One region of the Kitasatospora sp. NPDC058063 genome, then DNA from elsewhere that is predicted to be linked to it. Evidence: riboswitches for the same ligand, from Rfam matches in the RefSeq annotation. Region 1 holds a riboswitch; each other region holds the start of a gene.
The links. Region 1 has a riboswitch for cobalamin ahead of ACFVUY_RS22775 (prenyltransferase/squalene oxidase repeat-containing protein). Riboswitches for the same ligand answer to the same signal wherever they lie in the genome.
Positions count from the first base shown of each region.

Region 2: linked by a shared signal. The riboswitch ahead of metE (5-methyltetrahydropteroyltriglutamate--homocysteine S-methyltransferase) and the one ahead of ACFVUY_RS22775 (prenyltransferase/squalene oxidase repeat-containing protein) in region 1 are both predicted to bind cobalamin.
Region 3: linked by a shared signal. The riboswitch ahead of ACFVUY_RS17525 (cobalamin biosynthesis protein) and the one ahead of ACFVUY_RS22775 (prenyltransferase/squalene oxidase repeat-containing protein) in region 1 are both predicted to bind cobalamin.
Region 4: linked by a shared signal. The riboswitch ahead of ACFVUY_RS14255 (ribonucleoside-diphosphate reductase subunit alpha) and the one ahead of ACFVUY_RS22775 (prenyltransferase/squalene oxidase repeat-containing protein) in region 1 are both predicted to bind cobalamin.

Region 1 is NZ_JBHVSD010000012.1:244,342-249,507, reverse strand. Features, by position in the region: gene ACFVUY_RS22775 (prenyltransferase/squalene oxidase repeat-containing protein) at 1-2,648, opposite strand, end outside; cobalamin riboswitch at 2,754-2,895, opposite strand; cobalamin riboswitch at 2,979-3,056, shown strand; gene ACFVUY_RS22770 (hypothetical protein) at 3,257-4,621, shown strand; gene ACFVUY_RS22765 (adenosylcobinamide amidohydrolase) at 4,609-5,166, opposite strand, start outside.
Region 2 is NZ_JBHVSD010000004.1:310,607-315,772, forward strand. Features, by position in the region: gene ACFVUY_RS09325 (SDR family oxidoreductase) at 1-369, shown strand, start outside; gene metE (5-methyltetrahydropteroyltriglutamate--homocysteine S-methyltransferase) at 459-2,774, opposite strand; cobalamin riboswitch at 2,930-3,173, opposite strand; gene cobF (precorrin-6A synthase (deacetylating)) at 3,288-4,058, shown strand; gene ACFVUY_RS09340 (MarR family transcriptional regulator) at 4,201-4,653, opposite strand; gene ACFVUY_RS09345 (MFS transporter) at 4,653-5,166, opposite strand, start outside.
Region 3 is NZ_JBHVSD010000009.1:79,318-84,483, forward strand. Features, by position in the region: gene ACFVUY_RS17520 (alpha/beta hydrolase) at 313-1,419, opposite strand; cobalamin riboswitch at 1,788-1,920, shown strand; gene ACFVUY_RS17525 (cobalamin biosynthesis protein) at 2,028-3,020, shown strand; gene ACFVUY_RS17530 (cobyric acid synthase) at 3,017-4,555, shown strand; gene ACFVUY_RS17535 (putative cobaltochelatase) at 4,656-5,166, shown strand, end outside.
Region 4 is NZ_JBHVSD010000007.1:146,535-151,700, forward strand. Features, by position in the region: gene ACFVUY_RS14255 (ribonucleoside-diphosphate reductase subunit alpha) at 1-1,586, opposite strand, end outside; cobalamin riboswitch at 1,779-1,923, opposite strand; gene ACFVUY_RS14260 (hypothetical protein) at 2,257-3,231, shown strand; gene ACFVUY_RS14265 (glycoside hydrolase family 26 protein) at 3,372-4,826, shown strand; gene ACFVUY_RS14270 (hypothetical protein) at 4,995-5,166, shown strand, end outside.

The DNA of each region.
Region 1 (5,166 bases):
GACGCGACGGAGGTGGGGGACGTCGTCGCCGTCTGCGTGCCGGTGCCCGTCGGGGTCGGCGTACCGGTCGCGGTCGCGGTGCCCGTGGGAGTGCCGGTCGGCGTCCCGGTGGGGGTCGGCGTCGGCGTGCCGGCGAGGTTGCGGGACAGCGTGCCGAAGGAGATCCCGGTGGCACCGCCCAGCACCTGCGTGGACGCCCGGACGTCCGAGCCCTGCTGTCCCCCGGAGGCGACGTTGAACCCGCCGTCGCCGTTCTGCTGCCCGGCGAGGAAGTCGAGCGCCTTGGCGATCTGCCCACCGTAGGCGGCCTTGCGCAGCGTCATGCCCTGGACGGCCAGCGCGGCCGAGTTGGTCGAGTCGCCGGCCGCACCGGGGAAGCCGCCGTCGGGCAGCTGCCGCGAGGCGAGCCAGCCGAGCCCCTTGTCGACCGCCTGCGCAGCTTCGTCACCCGGAACCAGGGTCAGGGCCATGACGGCCATCGCCGTGCTGTCCACGTCGGAGTCGCCGGTGGCGGGGATCAGGCTCGGCCAGGAGCCGTCCGGGTGCTGGAGGCCTCTCAGGTAGGCGATCGCAGGGGCGGCGTTGGCGGCGTCCCCGGCCCGGAGCTGGGCCATGACGGCGAGCGCCTGGGAGAACACCGAGGTCGCGTAGACGTAGTTGCCCGGGGCGGCGCAGCCGGTGTTCGCGTCGGCCTTGGTGCACACCAGCGCGGCGAGGGCGGCGATCAGGTCGTGACCGCCGAAGGCGCGCGGGTCGCGGCCGACCACCTCGGCGAGCAGCGCCTCCTTGCCGATCGACCCACCGCCGGCGTACTCGGTACCGATGGCCGTCCAGTCGTTGACGGTGCGCTCGCTCGCGTCCTTGCCCTGCTGGTCCAGGAAGTCGACGATCCGGCGCAGCGCCGCGTCGTCGGTGCCGGTCGCGGCGAGGGCGTAGGCCCCGTCGATGGTCAGGCCGAAGTCGGCGAAGGCCGGGAACCCCTCGTAGTAGTGGCCGTCGATCAGCCGGGCCGGGTCGGTGAGGTAGGCGCTGCCCTTGGCAGCGTCCGGCTTTCGCCCCGCGGGCGTGGTCGGGGGCGTGGTGGCCGGCGTGGTCGGCGTGGTGGTCGGCGGAATGGTGGCGCCGTCCGGGTTGTGCCGGACGCTGGTGAGGTCGGTGCCCGTCAGAGCCAGGATCGCCTGTTCGGTGGCCGCGGCGTCCGGGTCGGTGGTGACCGCATCCGGGCCGAAGCCGCCGTCCTTGTTCTGGCGGGCGGCGAGCCAGGCGGTGGCTGCGGCCCGGCGGGCGCCCTGGCCGGTGGCCTGGAAGGCCTGGGCGGCGCTCGCGGTGCTGGTGGTGTCGCCGGGGGCGCCGACGTACGGGAGGAGGGAGCCGTCCGGCTGCTGGCTCGCCGCCAGCTGGTCGGTGGCCTTCCTCGCCGCCGCCTCGTACCCGGGGGCGGTCCGCAGGGCGAGGACGGCGACGGCGGTGGTGAGCGGGTCCGACTCGCAGTGCTCACCCGCGACGATCATCGAGCCGGCCATGCCGCCGTCGGCGCACTGGAGGGCCGTGAAGCGGGCGAGCGCCGGCGCGGGCGGGGTGACGCCGGCGCGCTGGAGCGCGATGACGCCGAGGGACTGGACCCAGGGCGAGGCCGCGCCGAGGAAGTCCCCGGCGGCCGTGCAGTTGCCGTTCTCCCCGGCTGCGGTGCAGACGTGGTCGGTGAGCGCGGCGATCAGGTCCCGCCCGCCGAAGGTGCGCGGGTCGCGGCCGGTGCTCTCGGCGACGAGGGCCAGCAGCGCGGCGGCCCGCGTGTCGGGCGTGCCGGTGGGGCCGGCGGGGTGGAGGAACGCGTCGGTGTGGTCGGCGAGGAAGCCGACGACCTTCCGCAGCGCCGGGTCCTGCGTGCCCGCGGCGGCGAGCGCGATGGCGGTGAGAGCGGTCCGGGGGTAGTCCGGCCCCGGGGCGGCCCAGTTCTCCATGTGGTCGCCGCCGACCAGTTGTCCGGCCAGCCAGGCCGCGGCCGCGGCCGGGTCGCCGGTGGCACTGGGACCGGTCGGGCTCGCGGACGGCGAAGGGGTCGCGGAGGGCGAGGGGCCGCCGGCCTTGGCCCGGACGGAGTCCAGGGTGAAGCTCGGCGCCCCGCTGGTGCCCCCGATGTCGGTGCCGCCGTACACCCAGGCCTCGACCTCACCGGGCTTGGGCTGCTGCGTGCCGGCGCCGAACCGGCTGTAGGACCAGGTCTGTTGGCCGGGTGCGGCGATCCAGTACGACCAGTACGCGGTGGCCTGCGGGGTGTTGACGCACGGCTCCTCGGCCGGAGTCGGGTACTGGACACCGCCGTTGAAGGTCCCGGTGCCGAGTCGGCAGATGAAGGCGGGCCCGTCGTGCTCGGTTCCGGTCGTGGTGAATCCCGCGTTGTGCAGCAGGTTCATGCCCGTCGTGGGGTGGGCGTCACAGCCCCGGACGACCCCGCCGCCCCAGTGGCTGAAGTCGACGGCGACGATCGCGCCCGTCGTCGCCGTGCACTGCTCGATCGGATCGGCTGCCGCGGAGCCGGGGTGGCCCAGCAGGACGGTTCCTCCCGCGGCCACCGCGACGGCCGTGGTGACCAGAAGCGAGCCCAGTTCTCTGCTTCTGTGACGCGTAGGACTGCTGCTGACCCTCACCGGCGACTCCCCGATCGGTCGTCGGGGTCCCACGACGCAGCCGACGGCTCTCCCCGGTACGGGGGCCCGTCGCGACCGCGTCGTAGTCCACGACGACGCATGCACTCAAGAACAAGGCCCCGGCGCAGGCATTCCGGCTCACCGGCCCTTGCGGGCGGGTCTACGGTTGCGGGTCAGCGCCGGAATCGGACCGGCTTCCCCTGACTGCCGAGGATTAAAAAGCGGTTCATCACACCATGTGCTCGGAGCCATCGTCAACGAGTCGTCATGTCGCTTTCGCCACCTCGTAGATCCGTTCACGGGTGCGGTAACGTCCGCGGTGGCCGAGCGGGGGAATCCGGTGCGAATCCGGAGCTGACGCGCAGCGGTGTGGGGCGGTGGTTGCACCGGCCCCGAGCCCGAATGCCCGCGCGGTCGTGCAGCACCAGCACCAGCCAGCCCACGCGATCCGGGCGGCCGCCGCCCCGTACCGCCGCGCTCCTGGAACGAGTGCGCCGGGACCCGGGGCAGGACCGGCGCGCCCGTCACCCCAAGGAGCCCGTTCCGTGTCCGTTCCCGCGCACTCGCGCTTCGTCCCCTCACGTCTCGCTTCCGCGGCGACCGTCTCGATGGCCGCCGGCGCCCTCCTGATGTCGGCCGTCCCTGCGCACGCCACCGCCTCGCCGAGCCAGATAGCCACCTCCAGAAGCACCGGCGTCACGTACCTCAAGTCCCTCCAGGCCGCCGACGGCAGCTACGTCACCGGCGGCGGGCTCTCCAACGAGTGGGCCTTCGGCGCGCTCGCCGCCGCCGGCACCGCCGCGGCCGATGTCACCCCTGGCGGCGACACGAGCAAGAACGCGCGCCTGGTCTACCGCAACCAGCTCGCCGCGAGCAGCTGGCCGAGCACCTCGCCGGTCGTCACCGACTACGAGCGCGGCATCCTCAACTCCTACGCGGCCGGCATCGACCCCGCGCGGATCGGCCCGGGCCGCAACCTCGTGGCCGACCTCGCCGCCTACTGGCAGACCGCCGAACCCGGCTACTACGGCCCGTCCGCGAACTTCAACGGGACCGTCTTCGGCCTGCTCGCCCTCGGCGGCGCCAAGACCCGGAGCGGCGGACAACGCGTCCCGCAGGCCCTGCTGAACGCCTCGGTCGCGGCCGTGCGCGCCAACCAGCACAACGACGGCGGCTGGAACTACAGCAAGGCCGCCGGGGACCCGACGGCGCTCGCCCAGGGCAGCGACATCGACATGACCGGTGCCGCCATGGCCTCGCTGTGTGCCGGCGGCGTCCCGAACACCGACGCCGCGGTCGTGGCCGCGAAGAACTTCCTCAAGGGCAAGCTCGCCTCCTCCGGCGCCTTCAACGCCATGTTCGGCGTCAACACCGACTCCAACGGCTGGGCCGTGTCCGGTCTCAACGCCTGCGGCATCAACCCCCAGGGCACCGACTTCACCAGCGGTACCGGCAAGACCCCGCTCGACTTCCTCATCGCCCAGCAGTTCAAGCCCGGCGGCGGCTTCAAGTACCTGCCCACCGACACCTCCCCGTCCCCCTACGCCTCCGTCGACGGCCTGCGCGCCGTCGTCGGCGCCGGGTTCACCGCCACCCCGCCGACACCGACCACCTCGGGCGAGCCCGTCTGGGCCGCCACCGGCGACTTCACCGCGGGTACGGCCGCGAAGCTCGCCCTGGTCGTCGACGACGGCACCAGCAACCTCAAGGTCTGCGCCATCACCCTCACCCCCACCGGCACCACCACGACCCTCGGCGACGTCCTCGACGCGGCGGCCACAGCCGTCCCGAGCGGCTGCGTCACCTCCGTCACCCCGTCCACCGGCGGCGGCGCCGTCACCACGCTCAACGGCACCGCCAACAGCGGCTCCTCCACCTGGAAGGTCAGTCTCGACGGCACCGCCTCCACCGCCGCCACCCGGGCCACCACCGTCCACCTCGGCGACACCGTCTCGCTGCGCTACGGCAGCTGATCCACCGACAGGACGAAGCTGCGGCGGCAGTCCTGCATCGGCCGTGCGTGTTCGGGTGCGGGCCCCCGGGCCCGGCGCGCGCGGTCCGTCTCGGCCCCCGCGCGAACGGCCGCGTGGACCGCACGCGCCACCCGTGCGCCCCACAGCGAGCGCGGGCCGCCGAACGGCTCCGGCTCCTCGCCCGCCCCGGTGCGCCGCACCGCGACGCACACCGCGTCGGAGGGCGTTCCGGAGCAGTCGTAGCCGGCGTCCAACAGGGCCTGGACCTTCGCCTCCGTGGCCGTGGCGAGCAGGTTCACCAGGCCCGCGTCGGACACCGCCGCCGGGACGACGACGAGGATGTTGATCGTGCCCGGCACGTATGCGTACGCCGGGGCGGTTTCGGGCTCGGCGGCCCAGATCGGCACGCCGATCCCCGTCGTGACCACCGCCGAGGCCCCGCCGTCGCACGCCCAGGTGAAGTCGTCCACCTGGGCGGCGGTCATCAGCCCCGCCCCGGCGCCCCGCAGCCGCTCCGCGGCAGCCAGCTCCGCCAGGTGCTGCTC
Region 2 (5,166 bases), on a different contig from region 1:
TTCGCGGTCGAGGGCTACATGGAGTCCCTCGCCCCGGTCGCGGCCACCGCCGGTGTGTCCGTCAGCGTCGTCGAGCCGGGCGCGGTGGCCAGCGAGTTCGTCGGCAACGTGGGCCTGACGGACGACGCGACCGAACAGGCCGGACCGTACGCCCCGGCCCTGGCCGCCTACCTGGACCGCACCCGCGGCGCCTTCGCCAACGCCCAGGCGGCCGAGGACGTGGCCACCGGAATCCTCGACCTGCTCGCCGCCGAACGACCCGCGTTCCGGATGCTCACCTCCGACGCCGCCCGGGCCTTCGCCGGGGTCAAGCTCAAGGACCTCGACGGCTCGGCCGTCCAGGGCCTCACCTCCGGCTGGGTCGCCTAGTCGATCACCGGGGCAGGAAGCCCGCGAGCGGCACGATGGCCGGGACCGGGGTGGGCGCGGCAAGGCCGCCGCGCCCACCCCGCCCGCCGTCAGCCGGCGAGTTCCTCGCGCAGCAGGCGGGCGGCGGCGACCAGGCTCTCCAGGGAGGCCCGGGTCTCCGGCCAGCCACGGGTCTTCAGCCCGCAGTCCGGGTTGACCCAGAGCCGCTCCGCCGGGATCGCCGCCAGGCCCGCGCGCAACAACGAGACGGCCTCGTCGGTGCTGGGGACGCGCGGGGAGTGGATGTCCCAGACGCCGGGGCCGACCTCGCGCGGGTAGCCCGCCCCGGCCAGCTCGCCGGCCACCTCCATGTGGGAACGGGTGGCCTCCAACGAGATCACGTCCGCGTCGAGTTCGTCGATCGCCGTCATGATCGCGCCGAACTCGGCGTAGCACATGTGGGTGTGAATCTGGGTGTCCGCGCGGACGCCGGAGGTGGCGAGGCGGAAGGCCTCGGTGGCCCACGCCAGGTACGCCGGGCGGGCGGCGGCCCGCAGCGGGAGGGTCTCGCGCAGCGCCGGCTCGTCGACCTGCACGACGGCGGCGCCGGCCGCCTCCAGGTCGACGACCTCCTCGCGCAGGGCGAGGGCCACCTGCCGGGCGGTGTCGGCGAGCGGCTGGTCGTCGCGGACGAAGGACCAGGCGAGCATGGTGACCGGGCCGGTCAGCATGCCCTTGACCGGGCGATCGGTCAGGCCCTGCGCGTAGCCGAACCAGTCGGTGGTCATCGGATGCGGACGGGAGATGTCCCCGGCCAGCACCGGCGGGCGCACGTACCGGGTGCCGTACGACTGGACCCAGCCGTGCCGGGTGGCGAGGTAGCCGGTGAGCTGCTCGGCGAAGTACTGGACCATGTCGTTGCGCTCGGGCTCGCCGTGCACCAGGACGTCCAGCCCGGCCTTCTCCTGGTAGGCGACGACCTCGCGGACCTCCGCCTCCATCCGCTCCCGGTAGGCCGGGGCGTCGATCCGACCCGCCGTCAGATCGGCGCGGGCGGTGCGCAGTTCGGTGGTCTGCGGGAAGGAGCCGATGGTGGTGGTCGGCAGCAGCGGCAGCCCGAGCCGGGCGCGCTGGGCCTCGGCCCGTACGGGGTAGGGCTGGGCGCGCCGGGTGTCGTCGGCGGTGACGGCGGCGGCGCGGGCGCGCACCGCCGGGTCGCGGGTGATCGGGGAGTTGGCGCGGGAGGCGAGGTCGGCGCGGTTGGCGGCGAGCTCGGCGGTGATCGCGCCGGTGCCCTCGCGCAGGCCCCGGGCGAGCAGTGCCGCCTCGCCGGCCTTCTGCCGGGCGAAGGCCAGCCAGCGGGCGATCTGCGGGTCGATGTCGCGCTCCGCGGCGGCGTCGATCGGCACGTGCAGCAGCGAGCAGGACGGCGCCACGTCGACGGTGTCGGCGAGGCCCAGCAGGGTCGCCAGGGTCGCCAGCGACTTCTCCAGGTCGTTGATCCAGATGTTGCGCCCGTCGATCACCCCCGCCACCAGCCGCTTGCCGGGCAGGCCGCCGGCGGCGGCGAGGTCCTCCAGGTTGGCGGCGGCCGGGCCGGTGAAGTCCAGCGCCAGGCCCTCGACCGGGGCCTTGGCCAGCACCGGCAGCGCCTCGCCGAGCCGGTCGAAGTAGCTCGCGACCAGCAGCTTGGGCCGCTCGGTGAGACCGCCCAGTTCGCGGTAGGCGCGGGCGGCCGCGTTCAGCTCGGCCGGGGTGCGGTCCTGCACCAGCGCGGGCTCGTCCAGCTGCACCCACGCGGCGCCGGCGGCGCGCAACTCGGCCAGCAGCCGGGCGTAGACGGGCAGCAGCCGGTCCAGCAGGGTGATCGGCTGGAAGTCGGCGGCCACCCCGGGCGCCGGCTTGGCGAGCAGCAGGTAGGTCACCGGGCCGACCAGCACCGGCCGGGCGGCGTGGCCGAGCAGCAGCGCCTCGCGCAGCTCGCCGACCGCCTTGGCCGGGTTCGCGGCGAACACCGTGTCCGGGCCCAACTCCGGCACCAGGTAGTGGTAGTTGGTGTCGAACCACTTGGTCATCTCCAACGGAGCGACGTCCTGGTTGCCGCGCGCCATCGCGAAGTACCCGTCCAGCGGGTCGGCGTCGACCGCCTCCCGGTGCCGCGGCGGGATCGCACCGACCGCCACGGTGGTGTCCAGCACGTGGTCGTAGAGCGAGAAGTCCCCGGTCGGGACCTCTTCGACGCCGGAGTCGGCGAGCTGCTGCCAGTTCGTCCGACGCAGGTCGGCGGCGGTCGCCAGCAGCGCCCCGGCCGCTACCGCGCCGTTCCAGTACCCCTCGATCGCCTTCTTCAATTCACGGCCCCGGCCCTGGCGGGGGTAGCCGTGGGCGGTGGCGACGCTCGCCGCGGCTGCGGACTTCGTGGTCAAGGGACTCTCCTTCGCGAGTCTGGATCCTCAAGTGCCCGGTGACGGCACGAGGACGCGAAGGGATGACGGACCGGACGGACGACCGCACCCGTGCGCGGCTCCGCCCGATATGGTCGCCGACCCGCCCACGAGGTCACCGGATGGCCGGGCGCGAACGCTCGCGCACGGGCAGTGGCAGGTCTTCGGACTCGCGGGCACACCCACCTCGGCCGAAACCGGGGCGGACACCTACTGGCCGTCGCTTCCCAGACCCGTCCCGGGTCCAGTGCGTATGACGGCGGTCGTTCCCACTCACCGCTGCGGGGCAGTCCCGGACTGGCCAGTTGAAAGGCGTCACCGGGTTCCCTCTTACGACACCCTGCCTGGCGGACAGGGCGAACCAGCTGCACCGCCAGCTTAGGGGCAAACCGTCGGCGTCGAGGCGGAAATCTCGCAAGGCGTCCGCGTGCTGAGACGCGGGCTCCGCGCCCGGCCCGGGCGGCGCACCCGGGAGCGGGCGGCAGAATGGCTCCCATGCGGCACATCTTCGTCATCGGCATCGGCGCGGGCGACCCCGACCACCTCACCCTGCAAGCGGTCAAGGCGATCGGTCGCACCGACGTCTTCTTCATCCTCGACAAGAGCGAGGAACGGCAGGACCTGATCGGGCTGCGCCGCCGGATGCTGGCCGACCACGGACGGCCCGGGCACCGCCTGGTCGCGGCGCCGGACGCCGAACGGGACCGCGCCACCCCCGCGTACGCGGCCGCCGTGGACGACTGGCGCGTCCGCCGCGCCGATCTGGTCGAACGGCTGGTCGCCGAGCACCTCGGCCCGGGCGAGAACGGCGCCTTCCTGGTCTGGGGCGACCCCGCCCTCTACGACAGCGTCATCGCCGTGATGGACGACGTGTCGAACCGGGGCGGCGTGCCCTTCGCGTACGAGGTGATCCCGGGCATCAGCAGCGTCTCCGCGCTCGCCGCCCGGCACCGCACCACGCTGACCCGGGTCGGCCGGCCGGTGCAGATCACCACCGGCCGCCGCCTCGCCGAGGGGTTCCCCGAGGGGGTGGACGACGTGGTGGTGATGCTCGACGGCCGGGCCGCCTTCGCCGGGATCGACCCCGAGGGGATGGAGATCCACTACGGCGCGTACCTCGGCACCCCCGACGAGGTGCTCGTCTCCGGTCCGCTCGCCGAGGCCGCCCCGCGCATCCGCGAGCTGCGCGAGCGGGCCCGGGAGCGCAAGGGCTGGATCATGGACACCTACCTGCTGCGACGCTCGGACGGCTGCCCCGACGCCTGACGGAGGCTCGACGGGCCACAGTGGCACCACCGTGCGCGCCGGACTCGTACCGGTTTCCCTGACACCGAGGACCTGCCGTCGACCATGCGGTCGGACGTCCTGCCAAGTCCGGGGCACCGGCCCGCCGCGTCGGGCGGCGGCCTCAGTCCAGGAGCTTCGCCACCACCCGGTCGAGCGCGCGGAGGTCCTCCGGCGGCAGCGCGAGCAGCGCGTCCGGCGGCGTGGCGAGGATCCCGGTGGCGAGCGCGGCCTTCGCCTCGCCCTCCTCGGTGAGGTGGACCAGCTTGGAGCGCCGGTCCGCCGGGTTGGTGATGCGCTCGGCGAGCCCGCGCCGCACCAGGTCGTCCACGATGACGCTGGTGTACGGCGGGTCGGCGGTCAGCCGCTCGGCCAGCTCCCGCAGGGTGATCGGGCCGGCGGCGAGCCGGCGCAGCGCCCTGACCCGGCTGAAGCTCATGCCGAGGGCTTCGGCGACGGTCCTGCGGCGGTCGTGGCGCTCCAGCACGAGCGCGTACATCCCCTGCCAGACCCGGGCCGCCGTCGCGGCGTCCGTCCCGCTCCCCTCCGGGTGCCCACCGGTGTCGAGGCGCTCCATCAGGCGTCCACCGTCTCCTTCGTCTCCGTGCTTCCCTCGGCCGCCTCCTCGGCGGCGAGCCGCCGCGCCGTGCGCTCGGCCGTCGCCCGGGCCCAGCGGCCGGAAGTGAGCGTACCGGTGACCAGCACGGCGGCGCCGCAGCCGGCGATGATCCACCATGCCGTCCGGGCCGCCCCGGTGAAGGCCGCCGGGTCCGCGAGGGCGCTGCCGGCCATCAGGGCGCCGGTGACCGCGACGCCCAGGGACTGGCCGACCTGTCGGCTGGTGGAGGCCACCGCCGCCGCCACGCCGGCCTGCGAGCGGGGCATCCCGGAGACGGCGGTGTTGGTGATGGGCGCGTTGACCAGGCCGAAGCCGGTACCGAAGAGCAGGAAGGCGAGGACCAGCAGCCAGCTCGGCAGGTGCTCGGAGTAGCCGACCGCCTGGAGCACTGCGCTCGCGGTCAGCGCCGCCCCGGCCAGCAGCAGCGGCGTGCGCGGCCCCCGGGCGGCCACCATCCGGCCGGACAGCGGC
Region 3 (5,166 bases), on a different contig from region 1:
GCGTCTACGGCGGAATGGGGGAAACGTTCATTCGCGGGCAGGGGGGAAGCGCGCCGGAAAAGCCGGCGCGGCCCGGCCGGAAACGCCCGCACGAGGAGGGGGGCGAGGGCGCGGCCGGTGGGTCTTGCGGGCCTCGCGGATCCTGCCGGACGAATCGGATGGATCGGATCGAACGGATCGGCTCGACGGGTCGGCCCAACGGGTCGGCCCGGACCTCGACGGTGGGGCCGCGTTCCGATCCGCGGGGGCGGAAGCGGAGCACCGACCGCGGCACGTCCGGGAGACGTGCCGGCAGGACCCGCCGGCGGCGCCCTACAGCAGCGGCGTGAGCCAGCGACGGAGCAGTTCGGTGTACCGGTCGGGAGCGGTGTTCCAGAGGGTGGCGTGGTCGGCACCGGGGAAGGCCTGGAGGCTCACGACGTCGCGACGGGCGGCAGCCAGCTTCTCGGCGGTGCCGAAGGGCGCGATCCGGTCCTCGGGGCTGTGCAGGAGAAGGGTGGGCACCCGCAGGTCGGTGCCCTCGGCGATGCGGGCGAAGTCGGCGAGGTCGACGCCCGTGCGGCCCTCCGCGGCCAGCGCCCCCAGCTCGGCGGCGACGCCCTGGAAGCCGGCCCGGGCGGCGTCCCGGCGGGCGGAGACCGGGAGGTCGAGCACCGGCGAGTCGAGGATGAGGCCGCTGACGGCGTGCGGCCAGGCGGTGCGGGCCGCGGTCTGGAGGGCCGTGGTCGCGCCGACGGACCAGCCGTAGAGGATCACCTTGCCCGCGCCGCTGTCGAGCGCCAGCCGTACCGCCGCCTCGATGTCGCGCCACTCGGTCTCGCCGAAGTGGCTGAGCCCGTCCGGGGAGGCGGGGGCGCCCTGGTCGCCGCGGTAGGTGACGGCGAGGGTGGGCAGGCCGAGCCGGTCGAGGACGGGGAGCACCGGGAGGGTCTGCTGGCGGTCGGCCTCGGGGCCGTGCACCAGGATCACCCAGGTGCCGCGCTTGCCGTCGAGCCGCCAGGCGGGAAGGGCGCCGAGCTCGCCGTCGGCGGTGGTGTCGGTGAAGGGGAGGCCGAGTGCCTCGGTGGGGTCGCCGAGAAGGACCCGGGGGGTGAAGCGGACCTCGGTGCCGGGGGTGAGCGTGCCCCGGTCGGCGCGGAGCAGCCGGCGGGTGACGCCCCGCTCGTCGCTGTGCAGGACCTCCTCGACGACCGCGTGCCCGCCGTCCGCCCACTCGACCGCCCAGCGGCCGGGGCGCAGGCTCTCGGGGCCGCGGGTGAAGGTGACCCGGCCGGGGGCGAGGCCGCGGACCAGGACCGGCCCGGACTCCGGGACGGCGGCCACCGGACGGACCGTCCGCTCGGAGGCCCGACGGCCGATCACCAGCACGGCGGCCCCGACCGCGGCGGCCGCCACGACGGCGGCGGTTCCCCAACGCATTTCACTCCCCGCTCTGTTGCTCACGGACCGGACGGTGTTCGGGCACCAGTTCACCGGCGCTCCGTCCGCCCGGCCACCGGGCTGGGCCGTCCGGGTCACCCGGGCGGCGGCCCGGCGGCGCTGAGGAGGTGTCGGAAGCGGGCAATGAGGATGGTGGGGCGGGACGGCGGCGGAGCCGGCGGTGCCCCGCTGGGAGGGGATGTGGTGTTCCCGGTGGGAGGGACGTGGTGTTCCCGGTGGAGGGCGGCCCCGCGCCTGGCGATCCCCCGGCGCGTCGGCGGCGTCCGCGTGTGACCAACCCCTCCGTGACCTCGGTTGACTCCCGGTTCGGGCCCGTGATGGGATCCTGGGGCCAAACGGAGGCATGGAGAGGAAGCCGGTGGAATTCCGGCGCGGTCCCGCCACTGTCACCGGGGAGCACGCTCGGAACATCGCCACGGCGGCCGTCGACGGCCGCTGGAAGGCTCCGGGGGTGCGTTCGACCCGGAAGCCAGGAGACTCTCGCCCCCGTCACGTCGATCCAGGGCGCGGACCCTGAGTGAGGACACGCACGCGATGCAGGCTGCCCCGCCCCACCGGACTCCGAGCTGCCCTCCGCCGTGCCCCCGATGACCCCGCTCGGACCCTCCTCCTCGCCGCGCCCGCTGGCCCGCGCCGCCGCGTTCGCGCTCGGCGCCGTCGCGGGCCATGTCGCCGACGCCCGCTTCGCCGACCCCCGCCGGGGCCATCCGGTGGCTGTCTTCGGCAGCGCCGCGACCCGGCTGGAGCGTCGGCTGTGGCGCGACGACCGCGGCGCGGGGGCCGGCTACACGGCGCTGTGCGTGGGCGCGGTCGCGGCGGGCGCGCTCGCCCTGGACCGTACGGTGGGCCGGCGTCCGCTGGGCCGGGCGGTGCTGGCGGCGGCCGCGACCTGGACGGTGCTCGGCGGCACCTCGCTGACCCGGGAGGCGCGCACCATCGGCCGCTCGCTGGCCGCGGGCGACCTCACGGCCGCCCGGGAGCGGCTGCCGCACCTGTGCGGGCGGGACCCGAGCGCGCTGGACGGCCAGCAGATCGCCCGGGCGGTGGTCGAGTCGGTGGCCGAGAACACCGCCGACGCCGTGGTGAACGCGCTGACCTGGGGCGCCCTGGCCGGCACGCCCGGCCTGCTGGCCTTCCGCGCCGTGAACACCCTGGACGCGATGGTGGGTCACCGCTCGCCGCGCTACGCCCGGTTCGGCTGGGCCTCGGCCCGGCTGGACGACCTGGCGGGCTGGCCGGGCGCCCGGCTGACGGCGCTGCTGACGGTGGCCGCCGCGCCCGAGCCCCGTACGGCCTGGCGGGTCTGGCGGCGCGACGGCTCCGCGCACCCGAGCCCGAACGCGGGCCAGGCCGAGGCGGCGTTCGCCGGCGCGGTGGGCGTACGGCTGGGCGGGGCGCTGCGGTACGGCGAGCGGGTGGAGCACCGGCCCGTGCTGGGTGCGGAGCTGCGGCCGGTGACGGTGGACGACATCGAGCGCGCCTGTGCGCTCTCCCGGCGGGTGGGCGCACTGGCGCTGGGTACGACGGTCGCGGGGCACGTCCTGCTGCGGATGCTGCTGAGGAAGAGGGGACGGGCATGAGCAAGGCGCTGCTGGTCGCGGGGACGACCTCGGACGCGGGCAAGAGCGTGGTGACGGCCGGGATCTGCCGTTGGCTCGTCCGCCAGGGCGTGCGGGTCGCGCCGTTCAAGGCGCAGAACATGTCGCTCAACTCCTTCGTCACCGCCGACGGTGCCGAGATCGGCCGCGCCCAGGCGATGCAGGCGCAGGCCGCCCGGGTGGAGCCGGAGGCGGCGATGAACCCGGTGCTGCTCAAGCCGGGCGCGGACGGCCGCAGCCAGGTGGTGCTGCTCGGCAGGCCGGTGGCGGAGGTGGGCGCGCTGGACTACCGCGAGCGCAAGCCCGTCCTGCTGGAGCGTGCCCTGGAGTGCCTGGCGGACCTGCGCGGCCGCTACGACGTGGTGGTCTGCGAGGGCGCGGGCTCGCCCGCCGAGATCAACCTGCGCGACCGCGACATCGCCAACATGGGCCTGGCGACGGCCGCCGCCCTGCCGGTGGTGGTGGTCGGGGACATCGACCGCGGCGGGGTCTTCGCGGCGATGTACGGGACGCTGGCGCTGCTGTCGGCGGAGGACCAGCGGCACGTGGCCGGCTGGTTCGTCAACAAGTTCCGCGGTGACGCGCGGCTGCTCGCGCCCGGGCTGGAGATGCTGCACGGGCTGACCGGCCGTCCGGTGCTGGGCACGCTGCCGATGCTGCCCGGGCTCTGGCTGGACGCCGAGGACTCGCTGGACCTGTCGACGGTGGTGGACCGGGCGGACGGGCCCGGGCCGTACGGCGCGGACGTGCTGCGGGTGGCCGTGGTGCGCTTCCCGCGGCTGTCCAACTTCACCGACATGGACGCGCTCGCGCAGGAGCCGGGCGTGCTGGTGCGCTGGGCGACCCGCCCGGAGGAGCTGGCCGACGCCGACCTGGTGGTGCTGCCCGGGACCCGGGCCACCGTCGCCGACCTCGCCTGGCTGCGCGAGCGCGGTCTGGAGCCGGCGCTGCGGGCGCGGGCGGCGGCCGGGCTGCCGGTCCTCGGGGTCTGCGGCGGCTACCAGATGCTGGCGCGCTCGATCGTGGACGAGGTCGAGTCGAAGGCGGGGGCCGTCGAGGGCCTCGGCCTGCTGCCGACGCAGGTGCGGTTCGGCGCCGAGAAGGTGCTGGCGCGGCCGGTCGGCGAGGCGTTCGGGCAGCGGGTGGAGGGCTACGAGATCCACCACGGGGTGGTCACCGTCGAGGGCGGGGACACGTTTGTCTCCGACGGCCGGGGACGGAGTCTGGACGGCTGCCGGGTGGGCCCGGTCTGGGGCACGACCTGGCACGGCGCGCTGGAGAACGACGGGTTCCGCCGCGAACTCCTGCGCGAGGTCGCCGCGCTGTCGGGCCGGGCGTTCGTCCCGGCCCCGGACACCTCCTTCGCCGCGGCGCGCGAGGCCCGGCTGGACCGGCTGGGCGACCTGATCGAGGAGCACGCCGACACCGACGCGCTGTGGAAGCTGATCGAGGGCGGGGTGCCGGCGGCCGGATCGCTGCCGTTCGTCCCGCCCGGGGCCCCTGGGAGCGACGCATGAGCCGGGTACGGCAGCAGGGCCAGGCAGGATCACGCAACCGGGCAGGATCACAGGACCGGACAGTGCCGCGGGACGGGGCACGACAGGAGTGGGGTACGGCATGAGTGACGTCCGCTATCCGTTCACCGCGATCGTCGGCATGGCCGACCTGCGGCTCGGGCTGCTGCTGAACGCGGTCTCCCCGGCCGTGGGCGGCGTGCTGGTGCGCGGCGAGAAGGGCACCGCGAAGTCGACCATGGTGCGCGCGCTGGCCGGCCTGCTGCCGTCCATCGCCACCGTGGACGACTGCCGCTTCGCCTGCGACCCGACCGCGCCCGACCCGCAGTGCCCGGACGGGCCGCACGTCTCCCCGCCCGCTTCCGAACGGCCGGCCCAGCTGGTCGAGTTGCCGGTCGGCGTGGCCGAGGACCGGATCGTCGGCTCGCTCGACCTGGAGCGGGCGCTGGCCGAGGGCGTCAAGGCGTACGAGCCCGGGCTGCTCGCCAGGGCGCACCGCGGCGTGCTCTACATCGACGAGGTGAACCTGCTCCAGGACCACGTGGTGGACCTGCTGCTGGACGCCGCCGCGATGGGCCGCTCCTACGTCGAGCGCGAGGGCGTGTCGGTGCGCC
Region 4 (5,166 bases), on a different contig from region 1:
TCGATCCGCAGCTTGAAGAAGACGTCCTGGAGGCCCATCACGCCGAGGCCGACCGGCCGCCAGCGGGAGTTGGAGGTGCCGGCCTCGGTGGTCGGGTAGAAGTTGATGTCCACCACGCGGTCGAGGAACGTCACGGCCGTGCGGACGGTGGCGTCGAGGCGCTCCCAGTCCATGGCGCCGATCAGGTCGTCGGCCGTGGCACCGGGGGCCACGTGGGCGCCCAGGTTGACCGAGCCCAGGTTGCAGACGGCGGTCTCGGAGTCGTCCGTGACCTCCAGGATCTCGGTGCACAGGTTGGAGGAGTGCACCGTGCGGCCCGGCAGCGCGGTCTGGTTGGCGGCGCGGTTGGAGGCGTCCTTGAAGGTCATCCAGCCGTTGCCGGTCTGCGCCAGGGTGCGCATCATGCGGGCGTACAGGGTCTGCGCCGGGATGGTGCGCACGGCCTTGCCGGCCAGCTCGGCCTTGCGGTAGGCCTCGTCGAACTCCTCGCCCCACAGGTCGACCAGCTCCGGCACGTCGGCCGGGGAGAACAGCGACCAGTCCTGGTTGGCGTTGACCCGGCGCATGAACTCGTCCGGGATCCAGTGCGCCAGGTTGAGGTTGTGGGTGCGGCGGGCCTCTTCGCCGGTGTTGTCGCGGAGCTCCAGGAACTCCTCGATGTCGGCGTGCCAGGTCTCCAGGTAGACGCAGGCCGCGCCCTTGCGGCGGCCGCCCTGGTTGACGGCGGCGACCGAGGAGTCGAGGGTGCGCAGGAACGGCACGATGCCGTTGGACTTGCCGTTGGTGCCGCGGATCAGGCTGCCGCGCGAGCGGATGCGCGAGTACGACAGGCCGATGCCGCCGGCGTGCTTGGACAGGCGGGCGATCTGCGCGTAGCGGTTGTAGATCGAGTCCAGGTTGTCCAGCGGCGAGTCGAGCAGGTAGCAGCTCGACATCTGTGGGTGGCGGGTGCCGGAGTTGAAGAGCGTCGGCGAGGAGGTCAGGTACTCCAGGCGGCTCATCAGGCCGTACAGCTCGGCCACCTCGCGCACGGACTGCTCGCTGTCGCCGACCGCCAGGCCACAGGCGACGCGGAGCAGGAAGTGCTGCGGGGTCTCGATCACCTTGCGGGTGATCGGGTGGCGCAGCAGGTAGCGGGACTGCACCGTGCGCAGGCCGAAGTACTCGAAGCGGTCGTCGCCCTTGGTGTCGACGAGCGCGTCCAGCGCGGCCGCGTGCTTGGTGACGAAGGCGGCGGTGGTGTCGCCGATCAGGCCCTCGGCGTGGCCGACGGCGATCGAGGCGGAGAAGGACACCGAGCCCTGGCTGTTCGCCTCGTCGACGATCTCCAGGGCGAGCAGGCGGGCGGCGAGCTTCGAGTACTGGGGGTCCTCGGCGATCATCGACGCGGCGGCGTCCACGGCCAGCCCGCGCAGCTCGGCGAAGTCCGAGCCGGCGTGGCGGCCGCGCAGCGCGGCGGCGGCGACATGGCCGGGGTCGACCTCGGTGAGGTCGGTGCTGCGGTCGGTGAGCAGCCGCAGCAGCGCGCCCCCGGGGTCGGAGACCGTCGGGTCGGTGAAGGCGGTACCGGAGCCCTGGGCGGGCAGGGTGGCTGAGGCAGCGGTGGTCAAGGCGCTCTCTCCTGGCGGCGATCGGCGGCGGTGATCGGGGGGCCACCGGGCCGATCTGGGCAGGGGAGCACGGCGCGAACGCAAAAAAGCGTCGCGCGAGGTGACTCCCCGGCCCGCCCGCGAGGCCCGGAGGGGTACTGCTGGTGCCGGCGCGGCCTCTGCGGGAGGGCCGTGGCGCACGCCGTCGGCAGGTACTCGGACTCGCGGGGCGCGGCTGCTGGAGCCGCCCGCTCACCGCTGCGGGGCAGTCCCGGATTCGCACCGGGTTCCCCTGCATCGACAGCAGAAGCGAGCATACATGTAGTGGTGTCTCTCTGAAGCGACCCCAGATGTAGTACGGCGCCGCGTGTCGGAGCGATGACCGGTGGTACCAGAAACGTGGCGGGCGGTGTTCGCCGGAGCCCCCGGAACCGGGCCGGGGGCGTCCTGGTTTCGATACGGAATGGTCACCGGGAGGATCGGCGGTCATGAGGATGCCCTACGATCTGGGCGCATGAGCGACGGAACTGGCGCACCTGGGCAGGGGCCGCAGGGAACGCCTCCCGCCGGGCCGGGGGGCGCACAGAGTCAGCAGCCGGTGGTACCTGGTCCGGTACCGCCGCCGAGTGGTGGTTTCGGGCCGCCGCCCGCCTCGTACGGGCCGGTCGTGCCGTCGGTGCAGCCGGTCGCGCAGCCCATCCCGCCGGTGCCGCAGCCGGTCGCGCAGCCCGTCCCGCCGGTGCCGCAGCCGGTCGCGCAGCCCGTCCCGCCGGTGCCGCAGCCGGTCGCGCCACCACCGCAGCCGCAGTGGCACCTCCAGCAGCAGCAGCCCCCGCAGCCGGTCCCGCCGCAGCGGGTCGAGCCGGACTGGGATGCCTTGGCGGACCGCAACGCGGCCGATGGCAAGCGCCGCCGCCGGATGAAGGTCATCGGCGTGGTGGCCGCGGTCGCCGTGGTGGGCGGTCTGGTCGCGGGCGGCGTGCTGCTCTTCAAGGGCAAGAAGGACGACGGTTCCCCGACGGCCGGCAGGACCACCCAACCGGCCTCCGTCCCGAGTGCCTCCGGCACGCCGGGCGGTCAGCCGGACGACCCGTCGAAGCCGATCTGGGAGGCCACCACCGACCCGGCGCCGCAGGACGCGGGAGCGCTGTTCTCCGCGCTCCAGGTGACGATCAACGGTGCCACCTGGAACCGCACCGTCGTGTCGCTGGACTCGCCCTGCTGGGATGGGAACTCCACGACCGGCGGGCTGGGCAAGGTGCTCGGCGACCAGGGGTGCCAGCAGGTCCTCCGGGCGACGTACATCTCCGGGGACAGCGCGGTCACCGTCGGGGTGGCGGTCTTCGAGCACAAGCTCCAGGCCGACACCGCGCTGAAGAACTTCGCCGGTCAGCTCAAGGGCGCGCCCGCCCCCGGTTCGCCGGCGTTCTGCGCCGGTCCGGGCTGCACCGGTACCCACAACAGCCTGGGCCGGTACGACTACTTCACGGTCGAGGGCTCGGCGAAGGGCGGCAACGCTCCGGACGCCACGGCGACCGCGGCGGCTGCCGGGTTCGCCGAGCACGTGAAGGGCCAACTGCTCAAGCGCGCCAAGGCCGCCTCCTCGGCCGCGCCCGGCGTTCAGGGGACCCCGGCGGGCTGACCCGCCGTGACACCCCGGTCCCGGCGGGTCGTTCGCGGGGGCCGGGGGAGTGTGGCAGGCTCTCGGAACAGTCATTTCGCATGTGTGTTCCGGTTGCGTCCGTGGGGGGCGGCGCCGGCGAGCAACCGGAGGAGCGGTCCGTGGCCCTGCCCAGAGCCCTGCGCGGCAAGCCCGCCGTCCTGGCCGCGGCCGGGATCGTCGTCGCCGCGGGAGCGGTCGTCCTGCTGGACCACGACGGCAGGGCCGAAGGCGAACAGCCGCCACGGGTGCCGGTCTCGGTCGGCCTGCCCGGGCGTACCCTGCCGCCGGAGGTGGGCCGGGACCTGCTCGCCAGGGACCCGCAGGCCTCGCCGAACGCCCGCGCCGTCCAGCAATTCCTCGCCGATCTGGAGGCCCAGGCCCGCACCGGGCAGAGCGGCGGCACGGTGATCGGACAGCACGTCGAGGCGCACAACGAGCGCAACAACCCCGAGTACGGGGACTACCGCGGCACCAAACAGGTCGGCTACTACTACAAGAAGGCCGCCGACATCACCGGCAAGCTGCCCGGCTTCGTGGAGACCGACCTCGGCCCCGGCTACGGCCAGACCGGCTGGGGCGTCGGCAATCCGCGCTCCTACTCGGCCGGCCGCTGGCCCACCTGCCGGGCCGGCTGGCAGTACACCGACGACGCCGTCGACCTGCTCGCCGCCGTCTGGGACGGCCACCCGCGCGCCGAGGACGGCGGCTACGGCGCTGTGGGCGTGCAGCAGAACTGCGACGGCAGCAGCACCGAACTGCCCGACAACGGCGGCGGACCGGCCGGGATCGTCGGGATGTCCTTCCACCAGCCCTATCCCGGATCGGACGTCAAGTCCTTCGACCGGGTGCTCTGTTCGAAGTCGCCGGCGGCCAAGGACCCCGACTGGTTCGGCCGGGTGGTGGACGGGGCGCACGACACCCCCGAGTACCGCGCGCTGATCACCGACCTGTCCTACCTGGCCGACCACCTGGAGTACCTGGCCGCCCGCGACGTGCCGGTGCTGCTGCGCCCGTACCACGAGATGAACGTGCTGGACTGCTCCCGCCGGTTCTGGTGGGCGGGCCAGAAGCCGGCCGACTACCAGGCACTGTGGAAGATCACCTACAAGTACCTGGTGGAGACCCGCGGCCTGCACAACCTGCTGTTCGTCTGGACGCCGGTGTCCTGGGACGGCGCCCCGGGCGTGGACCCCTGGGACTACTACCCGGGCGCTCAGTTCGTCGACGTGGTCGGCGTGGACGACTACAGCGGCAGCCCGGCGCACCCGATCGGCACCGGCGAGGTGTGGACCAAGCGGTACTACGACGGGCTGTCCGCCTACGGTAAGCCTCGGATGCTGGCCGAGTCCTTCGCCGTCCCGGTCAACTCCCGCCAGCCGGAGACCCTGCGGCGCACGCCCTGGACGATCTGGACGGTCTGGGGGCAGTCGCTCACCGCGAACAACCTGACCCCGGACCAGCCGCGCAACTCGGCCGCCGACGTCACCGCCACCTACCGCAGTCCGCTGGCGCTCACCGGCGGTTCCGGTTCGTTCGGCGCGAACGTCGACTGGGGCGGTCTGCACGTGCGCTGAGCCGGCGCCATCTCCGGCGCGGAGCCTGCACTGTGAGGTGGGCCGCACCCGGCGGCCCCGCCGAACGGGGGGAATTCCGGCTCCGTTGCGCCGTGTGGCATCCTGTGGCGGCGAAGCCGAGGGCGGGTGAACGGCCGGGGACGGGCCCGGAGGGGCGGGGGATACGGGATGACACGCACGGGTCCGATGCGCGCGGCCGGCGCGGTGGCCGCCGGCTGGGGCGTGGTGCTGCTCGGCTGGGCCGGGTACAACTGCTTCGGTCAGGTCGGCGTCGCCACCTACCTCAAGGGCGTCTTCTACTACGGCGGCTCCTCGGTGGCCGCCGAGACCGGAAGCCTCA